DNA from 2 places in the Brevibacillus sp. MS2.2 genome. Region 1 is predicted to be linked to the other one. Evidence: riboswitches for the same ligand, from Rfam matches in the RefSeq annotation. Region 1 holds a riboswitch; the other holds the start of a gene.

Evidence for each region. Region 1 has a riboswitch for lysine ahead of HP568_RS19005 (amino acid permease). Riboswitches for the same ligand answer to the same signal wherever they lie in the genome.
Region 2: linked by a shared signal. The riboswitch ahead of dapD (2,3,4,5-tetrahydropyridine-2,6-dicarboxylate N-acetyltransferase) and the one ahead of HP568_RS19005 (amino acid permease) in region 1 are both predicted to bind lysine.

Annotation. Positions count from the first base shown of each region.
Region 1 covers NZ_JABSUZ010000022.1:7,132-12,178, reverse strand. Annotated here, with positions in the region: gene HP568_RS19020 (inositol monophosphatase family protein) at 1-171, shown strand, start outside; gene HP568_RS19015 (CGNR zinc finger domain-containing protein) at 203-760, opposite strand; gene HP568_RS19010 (DinB family protein) at 923-1,417, shown strand; lysine riboswitch at 1,502-1,687, shown strand; gene HP568_RS19005 (amino acid permease) at 1,801-3,249, shown strand; gene HP568_RS19000 (hypothetical protein) at 3,330-4,193, shown strand; gene HP568_RS18995 (hypothetical protein) at 4,344-4,535, shown strand; gene HP568_RS18990 (hypothetical protein) at 4,528-4,674, shown strand; gene HP568_RS18985 (TolC family protein) at 4,892-5,047, shown strand, end outside.
Region 2 covers NZ_JABSUZ010000008.1:60,276-65,322, reverse strand. Annotated here, with positions in the region: gene HP568_RS09440 (hypothetical protein) at 1-226, shown strand, start outside; gene HP568_RS09435 (hypothetical protein) at 285-479, shown strand; gene HP568_RS09430 (EcsC family protein) at 502-1,344, shown strand; gene HP568_RS09425 (GNAT family N-acetyltransferase) at 1,322-1,870, opposite strand; gene HP568_RS09420 (flavodoxin) at 1,939-2,379, opposite strand; lysine riboswitch at 2,519-2,708, shown strand; gene dapD (2,3,4,5-tetrahydropyridine-2,6-dicarboxylate N-acetyltransferase) at 2,800-3,510, shown strand; gene HP568_RS09410 (aspartate aminotransferase family protein) at 3,525-4,739, shown strand; gene HP568_RS09405 (N-acetyldiaminopimelate deacetylase) at 4,743-5,047, shown strand, end outside.

The sequences.
Region 1 (5,047 bases):
GAATATGGTAAAGGGGTGTATGATTGGCTGGCTGGTGCTCTTTTGGTCCAGGAAGCGGGAGGCACAATTACGGATACGCAAGGGAATGATTTTTGCTGGAAAAGCACAGGCATCGTAGCAGCAGGCTCGACCATCTACCCTAAGCTGATCCAATTGACTCCCGCTTCATAAAGAACAGATAAAAAGGGTGAGCCTATGCGCATCACCCTTTCTCCTTTTTCCGTTCGCGAAAACGGCGCACCTTCATCAGGTTTCCGCACATTTTGTCATCACACCAGCGGCGCACCCGGTTGCGGCTTTCATCATAAAACACCCAGCAGCAATCCTCGTTGTCACATATTTTGACTCGCTCCAGATGCTGCGGGGCAAGCAACTCCGCGAAAGAGGCTGCAATTTGTGCCATGACGAGGGGCCAGCCCTCTGTTGAGCTGGATTGCTCTTGCTTGTAGCTACCCTCCTCTTCTACATACAACACCTGCACATGAAAAGGAGCGAGAGCCAAAGCTCTGTTCAATTCCGCTAGGTCCTCCTCTTGGAATCGCTCTCCACGGACAACTGCTTCCAGCATACGTCGCAAACGCTCGCGCAACTGCAAAAGTGAAGCGGCACACTCCTCATTCATCGGCAGCGGTGCGGTTAGCTTGTATGTTTGCAAAAAGGATGACAGCCATTCCTGGTTCTCCAGGCGATTTTCCCCACGACCAGAACCGCGCCAATCCCGCCAATCACTATTTAAAAAATCGATACAAAGCCAGTCCATGTCATCATCTCTCCTGACGAAACCCTTCATTTTCTCTCTTGTATGATCATACAGGATATGGTAATCTCTATTTGTAACCATCGTAATAACATTAACTGGTTACAATCTCATTTCTTATTGCTATTATAGCGTTTCATCAATCTGTTTCACAGGAGGAAGCGTATGAATCGGAAGGAATTGCTTTTGCACGGATGGGAATGTACGTATGACAAGGAAGACTGGTATCCACCCTTAAAAGAAGCGCTTTCCGGCGTATCAGCAGCCGAGGCGAGCTGGCGCCCTGTGGGAGAAGCAGCCAACACGATCTGGGAAAACGTCAGCCACCTTCTTTATTACAAAGAACGCCTGTTGCATCGTCTAATGGGCACTGAATTTCCTGGATCGGCTGAGACGAACGATGATACCTTCATCCCGTCCGGCGGTCCCGATGACGAAGACGCTTGGCAAGCTACTCTCGCTCGCATGGAAAGCGTCCACCGCCACATTCACGAAAAGCTTTCCTTGCTGACGGATGAGGAGTTAAATCAGATGGCTACTTATACGCCCATTTACCAAAATGTGATGAGTCTGGTCCTGCATGATGCGTTTCATACGGGACAAATCGTCCAAATTCGCAAGCTGCAAGGCTCCTGGCCTGCCAGACGATCATTTGAATAACAAAATTTCACATTGATTAATCACAAACAATCCTTTATAGTTGATGAATCACATAATTTCATACATGTTATCCTCATCTTTCACGGTGAGGATAGAGGTCGCGGCTTTTATATCATCCTGTACGAGATTCAGAGAAAATCAATGACTCCAGGTAAGGAAAATCCGCCGAAGCTCATATCGCGTCTCTGTGCGATTGGGTTGGGGCTGTACTCGAAAGGGGCAGAACTGTCACGTTTGCATGCCAAGCAAACGTGGTGAGCTATCTTCAGTGAAGGCTTGGTGGGGATTGGATGATACCGCCCTATGCCATTTTTTTGGCTATGGCGGTTTTTTCGTTTCCGACCTTCCTTCTCAAAAATCAAGAAAGGTCGTGCAAGCAGCTTATGTCACAAAATCAATTGCAACGTGGTTTAAAAGCCCGACACCTGACGATGATCGCCATCGGCGGCTCGATTGGGACGGGATTGTTTCTTGCGAGTGGAGGCTCGATCCACTCCGCCGGACCTGGTGGAGCTTTAGTCGCCTATCTCGCCATTAGTATCATGGTTTACTTTTTAATGACCAGCTTGGGGGAAATGGCGGCCTTCATGCCTGTTTCCGGTTCGTTTTCGACGTATGCCACACGGTTCGTCGATCCATCTCTCGGTTTTGCTCTCGGCTGGAACTACTGGTACAACTGGGCCATTACCATTGCCGTCGAGCTGTCAGCTTCCGCACTCATTATGAAATATTGGTTCCCGGATACCCCAGCGATATTGTGGAGTGCTTTGTTCCTCGGATTGCTGTTTGCCTTGAATCTCCTGTCTGTGAAAGCCTATGGAGAATCTGAATATTGGTTCGCCTTGATTAAAGTAATAACGGTTATCATCTTTATTATTGTGGGTGTGTTGATGATTTTTGGCATTATGGGCGGTCAAGCAGTCGGCTTCCAAAACTTCACCAAAGGCGACGCGCCATTCAACGGCGGCTTCATGGCCCTGCTCGGTGTCTTTATGATTGCCGGATTCTCTTTTCAAGGGACAGAGCTGGTTGGTGTCGCAGCTGGAGAGAGCGAAGACCCTGCCCGCAACATTCCGAAGGCCATCCGTCAAATTTTTTGGCGCATCCTGCTCTTCTACATTCTCGCTATTTTGATCATCGGGTTGCTGGTTCCATACGATAATCCAAATCTGATCAGCGGCGACCTTACGGATATTGCGATCAGCCCGTTTACGATTGTATTTGAAAATGCCGGTTTTGCTTTTGCAGCATCCGTCATGAATGCCGTTATTCTCACGTCAGTATTGTCTGCTGGTAACTCTGGCATGTACGCCTCTACACGCATGCTGTGGAACCTGGCAAAAGAAGGAAAAGCACCAAAATGGTTCGCAAAAGTAACCGGTAACGGCGTACCGATCAATGCCCTGATCTTGACTGCGCTCATCGGCGCCCTTGCTTTTCTGTCCTCTCTGTTTGGAGAAGGCGAAGTGTATGTCTGGCTTTTGAATGCTTCCGGTATGTCCGGCTTCATCGCTTGGCTGGGAATTGCAATTAGTCACTACCGTTTCCGCAAAGCGTTTATCGCTCAGGGCCGTGACTTAAGCGAATTGCCTTATCGGGCAAAGTGGTTCCCGTTTGGTCCGATTTTTGCCTTCATCATTTGCTGTATCGTTATTTTGGGGCAAAACTATTCCGCATTCATGGGTGGAACGATCGACTGGTATGGCGTCCTGGTCTCTTACATTGGCCTGCCACTCTTCTTAATCATTTGGCTCGCTTATAAAGTCACCCAAAAGACCAAGCTCGTCCCTCTAGAACAAGTAGACTTCAGCATGGATGAATACACGAAGTAATCGAAGAAAAATTACGGACTTCCGTTATCTAAACGGGAGTCCTTTTTCGTGTTTGCCAGCATATGTGAGGAGAGTAGAACATGCAAATCCAATCGTATTCCCGCTACCTATCCCCCCAGCTTCCAACTAACCAAACTGTACCTAAAATGGTGACAGGAACTAGTTTGGCATTGCCCAAGCTCGATACTGTAGACCTTCGTTCACACAAGGCACGCGAGCTACCTGCTGATGCCATCGAACATCACAGCGTCCAATTTTTCTTTAGCACAGAGATTAATGAGCGTTTGGATAAAATTTTCGCAGATAAACCACCTGAGGCTCGCAAGGCCTTTGACCACATCCTGGAGCGAAATTTTTTCAACTCCCAATCCACCTACACCGATGAAGAAAGAGCTGCTTTGGTAGAAGTGGGTTTAACCCAAGGCAAATATTTGGCAGACCAATACATGGCTGATGAAAAACATGCTGCTGAATTTTTGGATACCCTTCATCTGCTTGCTGGCGTTGCCAAAACACGAAAGGTTGACCCTGCAACTGGCAGTGTCAGCTACGTAGAGCTTCCGCAAAAACCGCAGGGGGCGCCGAACGACTATGTTAATCCGTCCAAGCTGATGGAGCGGTATGACCCTAAAGCCTACAAAAAAATGCAAGCGGTCACAACCAATCAAACAGAGAAAGTAAGCATGCTGATTCAATTCGTCAAAAAGCTGCAACATCGTCCAGACTGGATCGCACAATACCGGAACGAACAAGCTACACTTCTCTCTGATTTAAAAAATACAAAAATCGCTAACCGTTTTGAGAATGTAAATACAAAGGACGCCACTGACTTTGTTCGTCAAATGAATACGCTTGCTGAAAATGCTTCCGTTTCTGCCTTCACACCATTGCTACAAACGAATCTTGCCTCTTTTATGATGATCCTGGCCAAGAAAACGAGTTAACTTCACAAAGATGATCGTCACAGCCTCCGCCCGAACTTCCCTGGGACTGGGGCTGTTTTTTCTTGTGTAGTACCAATCTCTTTCCTTTTCCAGTTAAGGAAAGGGACTGGCAGGTGGTGGACATACTAACCCGTAAAGGAGGAGACGAACATGGATGACAATCGCGAAAACGACCTGCCTGATTTCAAACAACTGGATGACAGACTGATCGCTCAACCTCCGACTAGCCCAATAATCGCAATCCGTACCAATCTGGACAAGGAACCAAATGACGTCGACAATCCGTATGTGCAGCAAGACTCTACACCCACTGGACAAAATAAGGGGGAAGCAAATGACTGATCGCATCTCAAATGAAAAGCCGGACATGGGTTATAACGGAAGCAATATGCATGGTTATTCCCTTACACCAAAGGAAGGGACATTGGATCAAGCTGACAAGACGACTGCGGCAAAAAAAGAAAACAGGGAGAAAGAATAGTTTTTCCCCATTACGAAGAACAATTCCCCTTTGGGAAAACAGGTAGATGCTCACTTTGCCTTTTTCCTGAAGGGGATTTCTTTTGGATTTCTAACCAAGAACATGGTGAAAAAACATTTTCTTATTGACGAAATTCTATTGGAAATATATACTTTTCATGGATTTGATAATGAGAATCGTTATCAAATATTTGCATATATAATCAGGAGGTTGCCCCATGAAATCCAGGCTCTTCAAACACATTTACAGCACAACATTAGTCACTTTTCTCCTCACAGGTGGCGCCCATATAGCTCTGGCCGCACCACTCATGGCCACTGCTGAACAGACGGATGTTTCCCCTTTGTCGCTAGATTTCGCAGTTGAACAGGCA
Region 2 (5,047 bases), on a different contig from region 1:
TGCCATTAAGCCTTCCAATCGAGATGGCGACACTGGTAACGGACTGGAATCACTTGATATCAGCAAATACATTGATCGGCAGCAGCCCGGTAAATACGAGATCAAAGTAACCAATATCCTTAGCAACAAGACTTGCCAACTCGTTACAAGACAAAAAAGATCAGTCAAAAAAACAGACGTTGATGAACGAAAAGAAACGATTACATTTACAGTCGAAGTGAAATAACGATTGACCCCCTTGCATTTTGGCATGGGGGTTTTCGACTACAAGGGGAGGAAGTCCTGTGACAAATGAGCAGAAGGCGATCCTGGAAAAGTTCGGGTTTCGGATCGAAGGAGAGGAAGTGAAACATTTGAAGCTGGGAATCGTAAGAAATAAAAAAGAATTTGTCCGTCACGCCTCATCGGAAGAGTTGCAGGACTACATTAAGTCCATCTTGCGCAACCAATGTCAGTGGAGGCGAGGAGAATCTGAGTGAGCAGCCAGGGAGGTTATTGGGTTTGAGGGAGTCCAGGGAGACATTAGTTACGGCATTACGTGAAGTGGAGGCTTGGGAGAAGGATCAGAACGACTTGTGGTTCTGGGAAAAGCTTGGCAGACTTCCTTTTGTTCTGTTGGATCGGATTACGCCTGCATTCGTTCAAGAGAAGCTGGGAAAAGCCGTAGATGAAATGGCAGCTTTTCTTGAGACAGGTGGTACTTATTTGGTGCAGGATGAACCGATTTACAAGCGGTTTGGTAAACGCTTAGAGGGACAGGGCATATCTGTTATTGGCAAGGCGGAGATTGCCGCTGTACCGCTTACGATGATGAATGATGTCGCTATGGAGCTAAAGGATTCACGAGCGAATTTTGCCACGGTACAAGGTGCGACGACTGGCTTCGGAGGGATTTTTACCCTCGCGATCGATATCCCGTTATTAATGGGGACATCCCTAAAAGTATTACAAGAGATGGCTCTTGCCTATGGCTATCGACCTGAAGAGAAGAGGGAGCGGTTGTTCGTCGTCAAATGCTTGCAGTTTGCTTCCTCCGACATCGTAGGGAAAAAAGCGATACTCGCTGAGCTCTCTCGCTTTGATGATCCAAATGCACAGAGAGAGGTAATGGCGCAATTGCAGGGATGGCGTGAAGTCGTGGTAACGTACACAGAAAACTTTGGGTGGAAAAAGTTATTTCAAATGGTGCCCATTGCAGGTATTTTGTTCGGGGCGTATTTGAACCGCTCAACCGTACAGGATGTCGCCGAAGCGGGGATGATGTTGTACCGCAAACGGCGCATCCTGGAGCGGCTGCGTGAGAGCGAAAAGAGCGAGGAAATTACTGAGACCACTCCTCAATAGTAAGAGCGTAGAGGAGATGGTCCTCCCATACACCGTTAATTTGCAAATAGCGTAACGAAAGTCCTTCCTGGCGAAAACGATTTTTTTCCAAGACGCGAATGGAAGCTTGGTTGCGAGGCATGACAGCAGCTTGTACCCTGTGCAGTTTAGCATCAGAAAATGCAAAATGAAGGGCGAGATTTACTGCGGATGTCGTATAGCCTTTGCCATTGCAAGACTGATCCATAAAGTAGCCAATCGTTGCATTTTGCCACGCGCCGCGGGCGACATTCGATAAGGCTACACGTCCCATCATCTTTTTGGCCTCGCGGCTGAATACGCCGAAAGCATAGGCTGTGCCGCGTTCAAAATCAATCTCTGCTTGTGAAATCTGTTCTTGCTGTCCTGGGAGGGTCAGAAAGGAAGAGGGGCGGATTGGTTCAAATGGTTGGAGAAAGTCATGATTACGCAGCCGAAGCTCTAGGAGCTCGGCTGCGTCTTGTTGTTGGAGAGGCCGTAAGAGAATCTCGTCCGTATGTAGTGTCATGAGATCAATCCTCCTTAAAAAGTTGGATTGATAGTATAACATGTGCCAGATTATTTGGGAAACATCAATTAGCCGAGCAATTCAGCAAACGATACCCCAAATGCTTTGCAAGTTTCCACTTCTTTTGCAGTAGGAGAAAGCTCGATTTTCAAACCTTCCAGAGGAGTTTCCGCACCACGCTCGCTCGCCTTTTTCAGCAAAATATCAACAGCTGCACCGACATGCTCGTAAGCGGAGTCGCAAGAGCCAAAAGCAACGACCTTTTTCCCGCTGAGGTCAATATCGTCCATTTCCTCATAAAAATCCAGGCATTCGTCTGGAAGTTCGCCATCGCCCCATGTGTAGGCACCAAGCAAGATTCCGTCGTAAGATTCTAGTTCTTTTGCGTTCGCATCCATTACTTCTTTTATCTCCAGCTCAGCACCAGTTGAACGAATACCTTCTGCAATTGCTTCAGCAATTTCCTGTGTATTCCCTGTCATGCTCGCGTATACCATCAAAATGCTCATAAAACGTAAAACCTCCATTTAGATAATGAGTATCATTCTCAGTAATAAAATAATGAAAATGAGAATCGTTGTCAATAACTTTTTTCTTATTGCCACGTTTCATTGATTTTGGTAGAGTTAAATAAAATTATAATAATGTACTCTAAATAGAGGTGCGCCGAAGAAGAGTAAGTCTTTTCGCAATCTGCCAGGGGGCAGGAGAAGGAAGAAAGGCTAAAGCGCCGAAGCTTATGCTATGCCCCTACGTAGCACAGGCTGGGGTGTCTCATGAAAAATGAACATCCTGTCACAAGGGACCTCAAGTCTTTTTGTGGAGCGCTATTTATGATTTGCTTATGTAGTATCAAGAGCAATGAGATAGCGAATGCACTCATTGCTTTTTTTGATTTACCATGCTGTTATCTTGAGGAGGATGTAACTATGAACATGATGGATGCTAACGAAATTATCGCGTTTATTCAAAAAAGCGAAAAGAAAACACCCGTGAAGGTATATGTGAAAGGGAACCTGGAGGGAATCGACTTCGGTGCGAGCTCCAAAGCCTTCATTACTGGTCCTACTGGTGTTGTTTTTGGTGAGTGGAAAGAGATTGAGCCAGTGCTTGCTGCTAACGCAGACAAAATTGAAGATTATGTTGTAGAAAGCGACCGCCGCAACTCCGCTATTCCATTGCTGGATACCAAAGGGATTCAAGCGCGTATTGAGCCAGGCGCAATTATTCGTGACCAAGTGACAATCGGTAACAATGCGGTCATCATGATGGGTGCTTCCATTAACATCGGTGCAGTGATCGGTGAAGGTACGATGATCGACATGAATGTTGTAGTAGGTGGACGTGGAACCATCGGGAAAAACTGCCACATCGGCGCCGGATCGGTTATTGCGGGTGTTATCGAGCCGCCATCTGCACAGCCAGTTGTTGTCGAGGATGATGTTGTCATCGGAGCAAATGCTGTCATTCTGGAAGGTGTACGTGTAGGAAAAGGTGCTGTGGTTGCAGCGGGTGCTGTCGTGATTGAAGATGTACCTCCATACGTAGTAGTTGCGGGAACGCCTGCACGCGTGATCAAGCAAATCGATGAAAAAACTCGTTCCAAGACAGAGATCAAGCAGGAGCTACGTCAACTGTAAGGGAGAGAGTGCACATGGACTGGCGTTCGCTTGATGAACAATATATCGTCTCCTCTTACAAAAGACTTCCGATTGCCATAGAAAAAGGTGAAGGAAATTACTTGTACGATACGAACGGGAAGAGCTATCTCGACTTGTTTACCGGACTCGCGGTAAACGTTCTGGGGCATTCTCATCCGCGCATTGTACAGGCTCTGCGTGAGCAGGGAGAGCGCTTCTTGCATATTTCCAATGTATTTTTAAACAAGCCGGCTATTCGTTTGGCCGAGCGTTTGGTTGCGAACAGCATTAGTGGAAAAGTGTTTTTCACCAACTCTGGTGCAGAGGCTACAGAGTCTGCGATCAAGCTGATTCACAAATGGACGAAAAACGAGGGGGCAGGTCGTGAAGGCATCGTTGTCTTACGGAACAGCTTTCACGGGCGAACACTCGGAGCAGTGCGTTTGACGAGGCAGGCTCACATCTATCAAGACTTTCCTCAGCCGGCTTTTCCAGTGTATGAACTGGATGTGGAGGATACGGAAGGATTGCGAGCGATTTGCCAGGAAGCAAAGCCCGCTGCGGTCCTCATGGAGCCAGTCTTGGGTTCCGGCGGTGTCGTGCCATTAACGGAAGCGTTCTTGCGAGAGGTAGCTGCGATCTGTGAACAAGAAGGTATGCTCTTTGTCATGGATGAGATCCAGACAGGAATGGGCAGAACTGGAAAGTTGTTTGCTTATGAGCATGCAGGCGTAACGCCAGACCTGATCCTTTTCGCCAAAGGCATAGGGGGAGGGCTTCCACTCGGCGGTGTCATTGCTGGTCCAAAGCTGATGAACCAGTTCAAACCGGGGGATCATGGAACGACATTCGCACCATCACCACTGTCTGCTGCCCTGGGGAATGTCGTGTTGGACGAATTGCTTAATCCAGCCTTCATCGCTCACGTAGAAGAAGTGATTGCGTACCTGTGGTCGGGCCTGGAAGCGTTGCGAACTCGTCTTCCAGATCAGCTGCAATCCCTTCGCGGAAAAGGCTTGATGGTTGGAATTCCGCTCTCTTCCACCCCGGAGGAGGTAAGTCACTTGCAGCAAGCATTGCTTGACGAAGGAATTCTCGTTGATGTGACGCAGAAAACGATTGTTCGTCTGCTTCCACCTCTGACGTTGACAAAAGCTGATGTGGACCGTTTCCTTGCTGTGTTTGAGGAACAATTAACAGCAAGAACAGGCACGAAAAAGGAGGCGTAGGCCATGACGACTTCCTTGTTTACACAAATTCGCCGAGACCTGCACCAAATACCGGAGCCAGGCTTCGCTGAAGTGAAGACGCAACAATACTTGCTCGACTATTTGAAAAAGCTGCCCCAAGAGCGAATCGAGATCAAAACGTGGCGGACAGGCATATTGGTCAAGCTGGCAGGAACAAAGCCAAAACGATTCATTGCCTGGCGGACGGATATGGATGGCCTACCGATCATAGAGGAAACGTCCTATCCGTTTCGCTCGCTTCATGAAGGATACATGCATGCTTGCGGGCATGATATGCATATGGCAAT